DNA from 3 places in the Streptomyces sp. NPDC090077 genome. Region 1 is predicted to be linked to each of the others. Evidence: predicted binding sites of a transcription regulator. Region 1 holds the regulator's gene; each other region holds the start of a gene.

Region 1 (4,665 bases):
CCGCTGGACGCGGGCGCCTTGGCGATGGTGGTTGAAGTCGTCTCCAGGACCAGCAAGCTGCGCGACCACCTGACGAAGCGCTTCGTCTATGCGGCCGGCGGGATCCCCACGTACCTGATCGTCGACCCTTTCCAGGCCGAGTGCACGGTCCTCAGCGAACCCTTCGGTGCCGGCGAAGGGGCCGACTACCGGGTCACGCGCAGGGGCAAGTTCGGCGAGCCGGTCCCGCTCGACGTCCTCGGCGTCACGCTCGACACCACCGAGTTCGGCACCCTCGCGTAGCCCCGGTCAGGGAGCCGTGACGAAGTCGATCAGCTCCTCCACCCGCCCCAGCAGCGTCGGCTCCAGATCGCGGTAGGACGTCACGCGGGACAGGATGTGCTGCCAGGCGGCGCCGGTGTTCTCCGGCCAGCCCAGGGCCCGGCAGACGCCCGTCTTCCAGTCCTGGCCGCGCGGCACCTCCGGCCAGGCCCGGATGCCCAGCGCCGACGGCTTCACCGCCTGCCAGACGTCCACGTACGGGTGGCCCACCACCAGCACGTCCGGCCCCGTCACCGAGGCCGCGATCCGGGACTCCTTCGAGCCCGGTACGAGGTGGTCGACCAGGACCCCGAGACGGGCGTCCGGGCCGGGGGAGAACTCGGCCACCACCGTCGCCAGGTCGTCGACGCCCTCCAGGTACTCCACCACCACGCCCTCGATGCGCAGGTCGTCGCCCCAGACCCGCTCGACCAGCTCGGCGTCGTGCCGCCCCTCCACGTAGATCCGCCCCGCCCGCGCCACCCGCGCCCGCGCCCCCGGGACGGCGATCGAGCCCGAGGCCGTACGGGCGGGCGCGGCGGGCCCGCGCGCGGGGCGGGTCAGGGTGACCACCGCGCCGTCGAGCAGGAAGCCGCGCGGCTCCAGCGGGAACACCCGGCGCTTGCCGAAGCGGTCCTCCAGGGTCACCGTGCCCGCCTCGCAGGCCACCACCGCGCCGCAGAAGTCCGTACCCGCCACCTCGACCACCAGGTCCGGGTCCGCCGGCACCTCAGGCACGGGCTTGGCGCGCTTCCACTGCGGGGTCAGGTCGGGGGAGTACTCACGCATCCGGCCGACACTAGGAGAGCCGGCGCCCTCACGCCCCCGACACGCCGAACCTGGCCGCCAGTGTGTCGCGTTGCGCACGCACGAACTCCGCGTCCACCAGCGCTCCGTGACCCGGCACGTACACCGCGTCGTCCCCGCCCAGCGACAGCAGCCGGTCCAGGGCGGCCGGCCACTGGCCCGGCACCGCGTCCGAGCCGGCCTGGGGCTCGCCCGACTCCTCGACCAGGTCCCCGCAGAACACCGCCTCCCGCTCGCCCGGCACGAAGATGGCCAGGTCGTGCTCGGAGTGCGCGGGCCCCACGTTCGCCAGCAGCACCTGCACCCCGCCCAGCTCCAGCGTCCACTCGCCCGACACCAGGTGCCGGGGCGCCTGGAGCAGGTCCGCCGCCTCCGCGGCCTCCGCCTCCGGCAGACCCATCCGGACCGCGCTCACCCGCACGTCCTCGCGGCCCGCCGGGGCCGACAGCATCCGCTCCAGGCCGACCGCCCCGAAGAACTCGGCGCCCGAGAAGGCCGCACCCCCCAGCACGTGGTCGAAATGTCCGTGCGTGAATGCGATATGGGTCACGCGGCGGCCCGTCAGCCGCTCCGCCTCGGCGCGCACCTGCGCCCCCTCGCGCACGGAGGATCCCGGGTCGATCAGCAGCACCGACTCGTCCCCCACCACCAGTCCCACGGTGCAGTCCCACACCGGGAGCCGTCGCCGGCCCACCCGTCCGGTGACCCGTTCCCAGCCCGCCTCTTCCCAATGCACGTCCATGCGGTGACGCTACCCTGGCGGGCCGCCCTTGCCCCCGGCGTACTACCCGGCCGTACACTGACCGGGGGATCTCTGGCACTCCCGAGCGCAGAGTGCCAACAAGCCAGGACCGGCCCCGAAGGCCCGACCGTCGACCGACCGCATCCGGAGGTGTGCGCGATGCTCAGCGAACGCAGACTCGAGGTGCTGCGCGCCATCGTCCAGGACTACGTCGGGACGGAGGAGCCCGTCGGCTCCAAGGCGCTCACCGAGCGGCACAAGCTCGGCGTCTCGCCCGCCACCGTGCGCAACGACATGGCCGTGCTGGAGGAGGAGGGCTACATCGCCCAGCCCCACACCAGCGCCGGCCGGATCCCCACGGACAAGGGCTACCGGCTCTTCGTCGACAAGCTGGCGGGCGTCAAGCCGCTGTCGACGCCCGAGCGCCGGGCCATCCAGAACTTCCTCGACGGGGCCGTCGACCTCGACGACGTGGTCGGCCGCACGGTACGGCTGCTCGCGCAGCTCACCCGGCAGGTCGCCGTCGTCCAGTACCCGTCGCTGACCCGCTCCACCGTGCGGCACGTCGAGCTGCTGTCGCTGGCCCCGGCCCGGCTGATGCTCGTCCTGATCACCGACACCGGGCGGGTCGAACAGCGGCTGGTCGACACCCAGACCCCCTTCGGCGAGAACTCCCTCGCCGATCTGCGGGCGCGCCTGAACAGCAGGGTCGTCGGCCGTCGCTTCACCGACGTGCCGCAGCTGGTGCAGGACCTTCCGGAGTCGTTCGAGATCGACGACCGGGCGACCGTCAAGGCCGTCCTCGCGACCCTCCTCGAAACGCTGGCCGAGGAGGCGGAGGAGCGGCTGATGATCGGCGGCACCGCCAACCTCACCCGTTTCGGACATGATTTTCCCCTGACCATCCGGCCCGTGCTCGAAGCGCTGGAGGAGCACGTGGTGCTCCTGAAGCTGCTGGGCGAGGCCGGCGAGTCGGGGATGGCCGTACGCATCGGTCACGAGAACGCCTACGAGGGACTCAACTCCACGTCGGTCGTGTCCGTCGGCTACGGTTCGGGCGGCGAAGCAGTCGCCAAACTCGGCGTGGTCGGACCGACCCGCATGGACTACCCCGGAACGATGGGAGCGGTACGCGCAGTGGCACGTTACGTCGGACAGATCCTGGCGGAGTCGTAAGTGGCCACGGACTACTACGCCGTACTCGGCGTGCGCCGCGACGCATCGCAGGACGAGATCAAGAAGGCCTTCCGCCGACTCGCCCGTGAGCTCCACCCGGACGTCAACCCGGACCCGAAGACGCAAGAGCGCTTCAAGGAGATCAACGCGGCCTACGAGGTCCTCTCGGACCCGCAGAAGAAGCAGGTCTACGACCTCGGCGGCGACCCCCTGTCCTCCTCGGGCGGCGGTGGCGGCGCGGGCGGCTTCGGTGCCGGCGGCTTCGGCAACTTCTCCGACATCATGGACGCCTTCTTCGGCCAGTCCCAGCAGCGCGGCCCGCGCTCGCGGACCCGCCGCGGCCAGGACGCCATGATCCGCCTGGACCTGGAACTGGACGAGGCCGCCTTCGGCACGACCAAGGACATCCAGGTCGACACGGCCGTCGTCTGCGGCACCTGCTCCGGCGAGGGCGCCGCCCCCGGCACCTCGGCGCAGACCTGTGACATGTGCCGCGGCCGCGGCGAGGTCTCCCAGGTCACCCGGTCCTTCCTGGGCCAGGTCATGACCTCGCGCCCCTGCCCGCAGTGCCAGGGCTTCGGCACCGTGGTCCCGACCCCGTGCCCCGAGTGCGCGGGCGACGGCCGGGTCCGCTCCCGCCGCAGCCTCACCGTCAAGATCCCCGCCGGTGTCGAGAACGGCACCCGGATCCAGCTCGCGGGCGAGGGCGAGGTCGGCCCCGGCGGCGGCCCCGCCGGCGACCTCTACGTGGAGATCCACGAGCTGCCGCACCCGACCTTCCAGAGGCGCGGGGACGACCTGCACTGCACGGTCACCATCCCCATGACGGCCGCGGCCCTGGGCACCAAGTGCCCGCTGGAGACGCTGGACGGCATGGAGGAGATCGACATCCGGCCCGGCACCCAGTCCGGGCAGGCCATCCCGCTGCACGGGCGGGGCGTCACCCACCTGCGCGGCGGCGGCCGCGGCGACCTGATCGTCCACGTCGAGGTCACCACCCCCGGCAAGCTGGACGCCCAGCAGGAGGAGCTGCTGCGCCAGCTCGCCAAGCTGCGCGGCGAAGAGCGGCCGATGGGCCAGTTCGCCCCCGGCCAGCAGGGTCTGTTCAGCCGTCTGAAGGACGCGTTCAACGGCCGCTGAGTCGGCCCGGGGAACTCGTACGAGCCCGGTCCGGGGACGCCCCGGACCGGGCTCCGTGCTGTCCGGGGCCTGGCCGCGGCGGTTCCCGGACACGTTGCGGAAGCGGACTATGCCAGGCGAATGCGACGGTTCGGCGCGGTGGCCGGGACGTGGCACGATGCAGTCCATGTCCTCCGCACCGAACGGCCTCCCGCCGTACCCGATCGTGCAGGCTCCCATGGCGGGCGGCGCCTCCTGCCCGCCGCTCGTCGCCGCGGTGTGCGAGGCGGGCGGGCTCGGCTACCTCGCCGGCGGCTACAAGACCGCCGACGGCATGTACCAGGAGATCAAGCGGACGCGGGGCCTCACCCGGCGCCCCTTCGGCGTGAACCTCCTCATGCCGCAGACCGGGTACGTGGACCCGGCCGCGGTGGAGACCTACCGCGGGCAGCTGGCCGGCGAGGCCGGCTGGTACGAGGTCTCGCTCGCCCCCGAGGACATCATCGGCACCTCCGACGACG
Region 2 (4,665 bases), on a different contig from region 1:
GCTCGGCGACCTTCGAGGTGATGACGTAGCCCTCGAGGCCCGCGTTCTCGGCGATCCAGCGCAGCGGCTCGACGGCGGCGCGGCGGACCACGGAGACGCCGGTGCCCTCGTCGCCGGTCAGGCCGAGGTTGCCCTCCAGGACCTTGACGGCGTGGACGAGCGCGGAGCCACCGCCGGAGACGATGCCCTCCTCGACCGCGGCGCGGGTGGCGGAGATGGCGTCCTCGAGGCGGTGCTTCTTCTCCTTGAGCTCCACCTCGGTGGCGGCGCCGACCTTGATGACGCAGACGCCGCCGGCGAGCTTCGCCAGGCGCTCCTGCAGCTTCTCGCGGTCCCAGTCGGAGTCCGTGGACTCGATCTCGGCCTTGATCTGGTTGACGCGGCCCGCGACGTCAGCGGCGTTGCCGCCACCGTCGACGATGGTCGTGTCGTCCTTGGAGATGGTCACGCGGCGCGCGGAACCGAGGACGTCCAGACCGGCCTGGTCGAGCTTGAGGCCGACCTCCTCGGCGATGACGGTGGCACCGGTGAGGGTGGCCATGTCCTGGAGCATCGCCTTGCGACGGTCGCCGAAGCCCGGGGCCTTGACGGCGACCGCGTTGAAGGTGCCGCGGATCTTGTTGACGACGAGGGTGGAGAGGGCCTCGCCCTCGACGTCCTCGGCGATGATCAGGAGCGGCTTCGAGCCACCGGCCTGGATGACCTTCTCCAGCAGCGGCAGGAGGTCCTGGATGGAGGAGATCTTGCCCTGGTTGATCAGGATGTACGGGTCGTCGAGGACGGCCTCCATACGCTCCTGGTCGGTGACCATGTAGGGGGACAGGTAGCCCTTGTCGAAGGCCATGCCCTCGGTGAACTCGAGCTCCAGGCCGAAGGCGTTGGACTCCTCGACGGTGATGACACCGTCCTTGCCGACCTTGTCCATCGCCTCGGCGATGAGCTCGCCGACCTGGGCGTCCTGCGCGGAGAGCGCGGCCACGGCGGCGATGTCGGACTTGTCCTCGATCGGGCGGGCGGTCGCGAGGAGGTCCTCGGACACGGCCTTGACCGCGGCGTCGATGCCCTTCTTCAGGGAGGCCGGGGAGGCGCCGGCGGCGACGTTGCGCAGACCCTCGCGGACGAGCGCCTGGGCCAGCACGGTGGCGGTGGTGGTGCCGTCACCCGCGATGTCGTTGGTCTTGGTCGCCACCTCCTTCACGAGCTGCGCGCCCAGGTTCTCGTACGGGTCGTCCAGCTCGACCTCGCGAGCGATGGTGACACCGTCGTTGGTGATGGTGGGGGCGCCGAACTTCTTGTCGATGACGACGTTGCGGCCCTTGGGGCCGATCGTCACCTTGACCGTGTCGGCAAGCTTGTTGACGCCGCGCTCGAGGGCGCGACGGGCGTCCTCGTCGAACTTCAGGATCTTCGCCATGGGAGCGGTTCAGCCCTCTCGAAAACTAGGTTTAACGAACCGCGCCCCTCGCCGCCCGGCAATCAGCGGGGTGACCAGGGGCGCAGCTCAAGCAAACTTCTTGAAGCGAATTACTTCTCGACGATCGCGAGCACGTCGCGGGCCGAGAGGACGAGGTACTCCTCGCCGCTGTACTTCACTTCGGTGCCGCCGTACTTGCTGTACAGCACGATGTCGCCGACGCTGACGTCCAGCGGGAGACGCTGGCCGTCCTCGAAGCGGCCCGGGCCGACCGCGAGGACGACGCCCTCCTGGGGCTTCTCCTTCGCGGTGTCCGGGATGACCAGGCCGGAGGCCGTGGTCTGCTCGGCGTCGAGCGGCTGGACCACGATGCGGTCCTCAAGCGGCTTGATGGCAACCTTGGAGCTGGTGGTCGTCACGATCCGACCTCCCCCTTCGGAGATCCGGGGTTAACTGTCTGAGGTGGCGACCAGGTCGATCCGTCGTCGCGGGTGCCGGACCTGCCTGTCGCTGTGTTGGCACTCACCGGGGGCGAGTGCCAGGTGCGACACTATTCCGGCGATTAGCACTCGGTCAAGCGGAGTGCCAACACGGTCCACCGCTTCCACGTATTCCGGCCGCCGAACCCCCCGTTCGGCTGAACCCCGACCCCGCCGGGAGCACCTCGCCGGACACCGGGGCCCGGAAGAGCCGCTGCCCGGTATGTGAGGCTTGGGGTGTGCGCATCCTCGTGGTCGAAGACGAAGAGAACCTGGCCGAATCCCTCCGCCAGGGCCTGTCCGCCGAGGGCCACCGCGTCGAGGTCGCCCACGACGGCCACCGCGGCCTCGAACTGGCCCTCACCGGCGGACCGTACGACGCCGTCCTGCTCGACCTGATGCTCCCCGGCCCCGGCGGCGCCGAGATCTGCGCGCGGATGCGGGCCCACGGCGACCCCACCCCCGTCCTGATGCTGACCGCACGGGACGGCGAGCAGGACGAGGCCGAGGGGCTGGACGCCGGCGCCGACGACTACCTCACCAAGCCCTTCTCCTTCCTGGTGCTCGCCGCCCGGCTGCGCGCCCTCGCCCGCCGCGCCGCCGCCCCCGAACCCGCCGTGCTCCGGGCCGGGGACCTCTTCCTCGACCCGCTGGACCGGCGCTGCCGCCGCGGGAGCCGCGACATCGAGCTCACCGCCCGGGAGATCGGCGTGCTCGCCTGCCTGATGCGGCGCCCCGGCCGGGCCGTCCCCAAGCAGGACGTCCTCGACGAGGTCTGGGACGCCCCGCACGGCATCGACCCGAACATCGTCGAGGTCTACGTCTCCTCCCTGCGCAGGAAGATCGACGCCCCCTTCGGCCGCCGCTCCATCCTCACCGTCCACGGGACCGGCTACCGCATGGCGCCCGACGGTGGGTAGGGGCGCGGGCGGCAGCGGCGCGGGGGGCGCGAGCGGCAGCGGCGCAGGCGGCACCGGACCCCGCAGGACCGGCCCGCTCGTCGGGAACCTGCGCGCGCGGACCGCCCTCGCCGCCGCCCTCGCGATGGCCGCGGTCCTCGCCACCGGCGGGCTGTGGCTCTACAGCCTCATGCGCACCAACCTCCTCGACAACACCACCGGCCGCACCGAGCTCGCCGCCCGCAAGGTCGCCGCCCAGCTCGACACCCGGACCCTCCCGCCCGGCGGCCGGCTGCCCGCGCCCGAAGGCGGCGTCGACCTGGTCCTCGTACGGGACGCCCGCGGCCACGACGTCGCCAGCACCGCCGCCGGAACCCCCAAGGACCCCCCGCCCCCCGCCGGACTGCGCCCCGGCCCCGGCCAGGACTCCCGCTCGGCCGTACTGCCGCCCGCCCGACCCGGCGCGCAGCGGCACCTGGTCGTCGCGGTCGAGGCCCCCGGACCGCCGGGCGCGCACGACCCACACACCGTGTACGCGATGACCGTGCTCGGCGACGTCGACGACGCCACCCGCGCCATCGCCGTCGGCTTCCTCGCCGGCGCTCCCCCGCTGACCGCCTTCGCCGCGGCCCTCGCCTGGTGGGCCACCGGCCGCGCACTGCGCCCGGTCACCGCGATCCGCACCGGGCTGGCCGCCGTCACCGCGAGCGAGCTGGACCGGCGCGTGCCCGACCCCGGCGGCGGCGACGAGATCGCCCAGCTGGCCCGGACCGTCAACGACACCCTCGACCGGCTGGAGCGCTCCGACGCCCGGCAGCGCCAGTTCACCGCCGACGCCTCGCACGAGCTGCGCAACCCGCTCGCCGCCGTGCGCTCCCGGCTGGAGGTGGCCCTCGCCATGCCGCGCCCCGACCGGGCGTCGGTCGCCGCCGCGCTGGCCGACACCGAGCGGCTCCAGCGGATCGCCGCCGACCTGCTGCTCCTGGCCCGCCTCGACGGCGGACCCGCGCCCCGCCCCGAGCCGGTGGACCTCGCGCTGCTGGCCGCCGAGGACGCGGCCCGGCGGCCCGCGCCCCGGGTCGCGCTGCGGCTGGAGGCGCCCGCGCCGGTGCCGGCGTACGGGGATCCGGCGCGGCTGGAACGGGCCCTGGCCAACCTGGTGGACAACGCCCTGCGGTACGCGGACGCCGAGGTGGTGGTGCGGGCGGCCGCGCGGGACGGGCGGGCGGTGCTGGAAGTGGCCGACGACGGCCCGGGGATCCCGGAGGCGGACCGCGACCGGGTCTTCGAGCGGTTCGTACGCCTCGACGCGGACCGGGGCCGGGCCAGCGGCGGCACCGGGCTGGGCCTGGCCATCGCCCGGGAGATCGCGCGGGCGCACGGGGGCGACGTACGCGCCCTGGCCGCGCCGGGCGGGGGCGCGCTGCTGGAGCTGCACCTCCCGACGGAGGGCCCGCACCGCTGAGGGCGCCGCCTCCTCAGGATTCCTTCAGCGCCGCTGCGCCAGGATCGGGCGGTATGAGCGCTCAACGGAGGAAGACCGGCCACCGCAGGCTCTCACGGCGCCGACGGCTCGCGCGCACGCTGCTGATCACGGGGTGCGCGCTGACGGTGATGGCGGGCGGCGGCGCCTGGTACGTGTACCACGACCTCGCGTCCGGGATCGCCAGCTCCAAGGCCCTGGACGGCGCCGCGAAGTCGGCGAACGGCGATGTGAACATCCTGCTCATGGGCCTGGACAGCCGGCGCGACCAGAACGGCGACCCGCTGCCCGAGGCGGTCCTCGACCAGCTCCACGCGGGGAGCTCGGACATCGGCGGCTACAACGCGAACACCCTGATCCTGCTGCACGTACCGGGCGACGGCAGCGAGG
Region 3 (4,665 bases), on a different contig from region 1:
GGACGGCGCCGACATCAGCGTGAAGACCCTGGCCGCCGTCCTGCCCCTGTGGGGCCAGTGCGCCCTGCGCACCGCCCTCAACCGGCTGGCCACCGCCGGGCACCTGCACCGCGTACGGCAGCGGCTGCCCGGCGAAGTCACCCGCTGGGTCACCCGTACGCACTTCTCCCGCACCCCCCGCGACGGCGCCTGGTGGGCCCGGTTCACCCAGAGGGATTCCCCCGCGCCGACCGCCCCACCACCACCCACACAGGTACCCCCGGCCCGGGCCGATGCCCCGGATGACGCGTACGACGTCCTCGCCTCCCTCGGCCGCACCGCCCCCGCCCTGGCGCTCTCCAAGGCCGACTGCACGGCCCTCGCCCCGCTCCTGGTCCCCTGGCTGGCCCGGGGAGCCTCCCCCGACCGGATCCGGCTCGCCCTCACCGCCGGCCTGCCGCCCGTGGTCCACCACCCGGCGGCCCTGGTCCGCAAACGCCTGGAGTCGAAACTCCCCGCCGCACCACCGGCCCCGGCAGAGCCCGCCCAGCCCCCGCCCCGCGCCGAGTGCACCGAATGCCACGCCCCCGGCCCGCCCGCCGCCTTCACCGACGGCCGCTGCCGCGCCTGCCGCCCCGAAGCCCCCCGCCCACCGGTCTTCACCCCGTCCCTCACCCCGGCCGAGGTCCGCGCCCACGCGACCCGCATCCGCGAAGGGAACCGCCGATGACCAATCCCGCCCCCCTCCCGGCGGAAACGCCCGAGGGCGGTACCCCCTCCACCAGGAAGGGGTACCGCCCTCGTTCGAGAACAGCCGATCAGCCAGGGGCCGATCAGAAGTCCATGTCACCGCCCGGCATGCCGCCCGGAGCGGCGGCGGCCTTCTCCGGCTTGTCGGCGATGACGGCCTCGGTGGTCAGGAAGAGCGCGGCGATGGACGCGGCGTTCTGCAGCGCGGAGCGCGTGACCTTCGCCGGGTCGATGATGCCCTCGGCGATCATGTCGACGTACTCGCCGGTGGCGGCGTTCAGACCGTGGCCGACGGCCAGGTTGCGCACCTTCTCCACGACGACGCCACCCTCGAGACCACCGTTGACGGCGATCTGCTTCAGCGGGGCCTCCAGCGCGAGCTTCACGGCGTTGGCGCCGGTCGCCTCGTCACCGGTGAGCTCCAGCTTCTCGAAGACCGAGGAGGCCTGCAGCAGGGCCACGCCACCGCCGGCGACGATGCCCTCCTCGACGGCCGCCTTCGCGTTGCGAACGGCGTCCTCGATGCGGTGCTTGCGCTCCTTGAGCTCGACCTCGGTCGCGGCACCGGCCTTGATGACGGCCACGCCGCCGGCCAGCTTCGCGAGGCGCTCCTGGAGCTTCTCGCGGTCGTAGTCCGAGTCGGAGTTCTCGATCTCGGCGCGGATCTGGTTGACGCGACCCTGGACCTGGTCGCTGTCACCGGCACCGTCGACGATGGTGGTCTCGTCCTTGGTGATGACGACCTTGCGGGCGCGGCCGAGCAGGTCGAGACCGGCGTTCTCCAGCTTGAGGCCGACCTCCTCGGAGATGACCGTGCCGCCCGTGAGGATGGCGATGTCGCCGAGCATGGCCTTGCGGCGGTCGCCGAAGCCCGGGGCCTTGACGGCGACGGACTTGAAGGTGCCGCGGATCTTGTTGACGACCAGGGTCGACAGGGCCTCGCCCTCGACGTCCTCGGCGATGATCAGCAGCGGCTTGCCGGACTGCATGACCTTCTCCAGGAGCGGCAGCAGGTCCTTGACCGAGCCGATCTTGGAGTTGACGATCAGGATGTACGGGTCGTCGAGCGACGCCTCCATACGCTCCATGTCGGTGGCGAAGTACGCCGAGATGTAGCCCTTGTCGAAGCGCATGCCCTCGGTGAGCTCGAGCTCCAGACCGAAGGTCTGCGACTCCTCGACCGTGATGACGCCTTCCTTGCCGACCTTGTCCATGGCCTCGGCGATGAGCTCGCCGATCTGGGTGTCGGCGGCGGAGATCGAGGCGGTGGAGGCGATCTGCTCCTTGGTCTCGACGTCCTTGGCCTGCGCCAGCAGGGCGGCGGAGACGGCCTCGACGGCCTTCTCGATGCCGCGCTTGAGGGCCATCGGGTTGGCGCCGGCGGCGACGTTGCGCAGACCCTCGCGGACGAGCGCCTGGGCGAGGACGGTCGCGGTGGTCGTACCGTCACCGGCGACGTCGTCCGTCTTCTTGGCGACTTCCTTGACCAGCTCGGCGCCGATCTTCTCGTACGGGTCCTCGAGCTCGATCTCCTTGGCGATGGAGACACCGTCGTTGGTGATCGTGGGGGCGCCCCACTTCTTCTCAAGGACGACGTTGCGACCCTTGGGGCCAAGGGTGACCTTGACGGCGTCGGCGAGCTGGTTCATGCCACGCTCGAGACCGCGCCGGGCCTCCTCGTTGAACGCGATGATCTTGGCCATCTGAAGTGGTCCTCCAGGACTGGGGTTCCCCCCACGCCGCCTGGCGTAAGGAGAGGGTGGATTGCTCCGGACCGCGCCCGCGCCCGCGACGGACGGCCTGCGGATCCGACGGTTCCGTCCCGTCGGGTCCTGCGGGCCTCACCGGCCCGGTCCTCGTTTTGGTAGCACTCTCACCGGGAGAGTGCTAACGCCAATGATTAGCACTCGACCCCCACGAGTGCAAGCGGCTTCAGGCAACACGCGGGCGGCGCGGCGGTGACGCGGCGGCGGCGCGGCGGCGGCGCGGGGCGACATGCGTGAGGGGCTCACATCCTGTCCCGGATGTGAGCCCCTCATGCGTCTGTGCGTGCGTCGGTGGCCGATCGCGTTCGCTCCGACTCAGCCGGCCGCGAGCTTGACCATGTCCGCCTGCGGACCCTTCTGGCCCTGCGAGATCTCGAACTCGACCCGCTGACCCTCTTCAAGGGTGCGGTATCCGTCCATCTGGATGGCGCTGTAGTGGACGAACACATCCGCACCACCGTCGACCGCGATGAAGCCGTAGCCCTTCTCCGCGTTGAACCACTTGACGGTGCCCTGAGCCATGCCTAACTCCCCTATTACTGGCCCTTGCGCGGGACCGCACTTCGCGGTCCCGGGTCAGAACTTGCGCCGGAACGCCTCGACCGCGGCTGAATGTATCCGCACCGGTGCTGTCAGCAACAGGTCAATCCGACGAGAAATCTGGACACACGGAAACCGGTAAATAGGATGAAAACTTGGCATATTCCAGGGCAACTCGGGCCAGACAAGCTGCACCAAAGGCCCAAAAGGCACGCGCATGTTGACTCAATGTCAACCATCCGTCAGCCCGCTCATATGCGCCGGGCATGAACAGCGGAGGGGACTGCCCCAACTCTACCGCGCCCAATCAAACAGAATTACCCCCTCCACTTTTAGCGGAGGGGGCAATTCTGATCTGAACGCGTCAGTCGGACGTCAGCAGCCGCCGGCCACGGCGGGAATGATCGAGACGCCGGCGCCGTCCGGCGTCACCGCCTCCAGACCGCCCTCGAAGCGCACGTCGTCGTCGTTGACGTAGACGTTCACGAAGCGGCGCAGCTTGCCCTGGTCGTCCAGGACGCGCGCGGCGATGCCCGGGTGGTTCGCCTCCAGGGAGGCGATGACCTCGGCGAGGGTCGCACCCTCGGCCGGGACCTCGGCGGCGCCGCCGGTGTAGGTGCGCAGGATGGTGGGGATGCGGACGTTGACGCTCATGGCGCTACCGCCTTTCCGGGTGTGTCAGGGGGAGCAGGGAAGGGTCAGGCCAGGCCGGCGGCGCGGAAGGCGTCCAGGCTCGGGCGGATGGTGGCGGTCTGACCGCTGTCCGACGCCACCGCCTCCAGGGTCTTGAGGCCGTCGCCGGTGTTCAGGACCACGGTGGTCAGCGCCGGGTCGAGCTGCCCGTTCTCGATGAGCTTCTTCGTCACGCCGACGGTCACGCCGCCCGCGGTCTCGGCGAAGATGCCCTCGGTGCGCGCCAGGATCTTGATGGCCTCGACGACCTGCTCGTCGTTGACGTCCTCGACGAAGCCGCCGGTGCGGCGCGCGATGTCCAGGACGTACGGGCCGTCCGCCGGGTTGCCGATCGCCAGGGACTTGGCGATGGTGTTCGGCTTCTGCGGGCGGACCACGTCGTGACCGGCCTTGAAGGCGGTCGACACCGGGGAGCAGCCCTCGGCCTGGGCGCCGAAGATCTTGTACGGCTTGTCCTCGACGAGGCCGAGCTTGATCAGCTCCTGGAGACCCTTGTCGATCTTCGTCAGCTGGGAGCCGGACGCGATCGGGATGACGATCTGGTCGGGCAGCTGCCAGCCGAGCTGCTCGCAGATCTCGTACGCCAGGGTCTTGGAGCCCTCGCCGTAGTAGGGGCGCAGGTTGACGTTGACGAAGCCCCAGCCCTCGCCCAGCGGGTCGCCGATGAGCTCGGAGCAGAAGCGGTTCACGTCGTCGTAGTTGCCCTCGATGCCGACGAGGTCGCCGCCGTAGACACCGGCCATGACGACCTTGCCCTGCTCCAGGTCGTGCGGGATGAACACGCAGGAGCGGAAGCCGGCCCGGGCGGCCGCGGCGCCGACGGCGCCGGCCAGGTTGCCGGTGGAGGAGCAGGACAGAGTGGTGAAGCCGAAGGCGCGGGCGGCCTCGACGGCGATGGCCACGACGCGGTCCTTGAAGGAGTGCGTCGGGTTGCCGG

The links. The regulator HrcA, encoded in region 1, represses chaperone genes, less so after heat shock. The targets are predictions, from matches to a motif close to TTNGCACTCNGNNNNNCNGAGTGCNAA.
Region 2: a site for HrcA is predicted at 1,977-2,003, ahead of groES (co-chaperone GroES). Genes of this name have one in related genera too.
Region 3: a site for HrcA is predicted at 2,594-2,620, ahead of groL (chaperonin GroEL). Genes of this name have one in related genera too.

Annotation. Positions count from the first base shown of each region.
Region 1 covers NZ_JBIVEG010000025.1:1,653-6,317, reverse strand. Annotated here, with positions in the region: gene ACIPW5_RS30605 (Uma2 family endonuclease) at 1-282, shown strand, start outside; gene ACIPW5_RS30600 (DUF3097 domain-containing protein) at 289-1,089, opposite strand; gene ACIPW5_RS30595 (MBL fold metallo-hydrolase) at 1,118-1,849, opposite strand; gene hrcA (heat-inducible transcriptional repressor HrcA) at 2,009-3,025, shown strand; gene dnaJ (molecular chaperone DnaJ) at 3,026-4,165, shown strand; gene ACIPW5_RS30580 (nitronate monooxygenase) at 4,332-4,665, shown strand, end outside.
Region 2 covers NZ_JBIVEG010000012.1:116,844-121,508, forward strand. Annotated here, with positions in the region: gene groL (chaperonin GroEL) at 1-1,414, opposite strand, end outside; gene groES (co-chaperone GroES) at 1,525-1,833, opposite strand; gene ACIPW5_RS21130 (response regulator transcription factor) at 2,133-2,813, shown strand; gene ACIPW5_RS21135 (sensor histidine kinase) at 2,806-4,257, shown strand; gene ACIPW5_RS21140 (LCP family protein) at 4,311-4,665, shown strand, end outside.
Region 3 covers NZ_JBIVEG010000062.1:452-5,116, forward strand. Annotated here, with positions in the region: gene ACIPW5_RS39605 (hypothetical protein) at 1-709, shown strand, start outside; gene groL (chaperonin GroEL) at 813-2,432, opposite strand; gene ACIPW5_RS39615 (cold-shock protein) at 2,811-3,017, opposite strand; gene ACIPW5_RS39620 (MoaD/ThiS family protein) at 3,411-3,689, opposite strand; gene thrC (threonine synthase) at 3,734-4,665, opposite strand, start outside.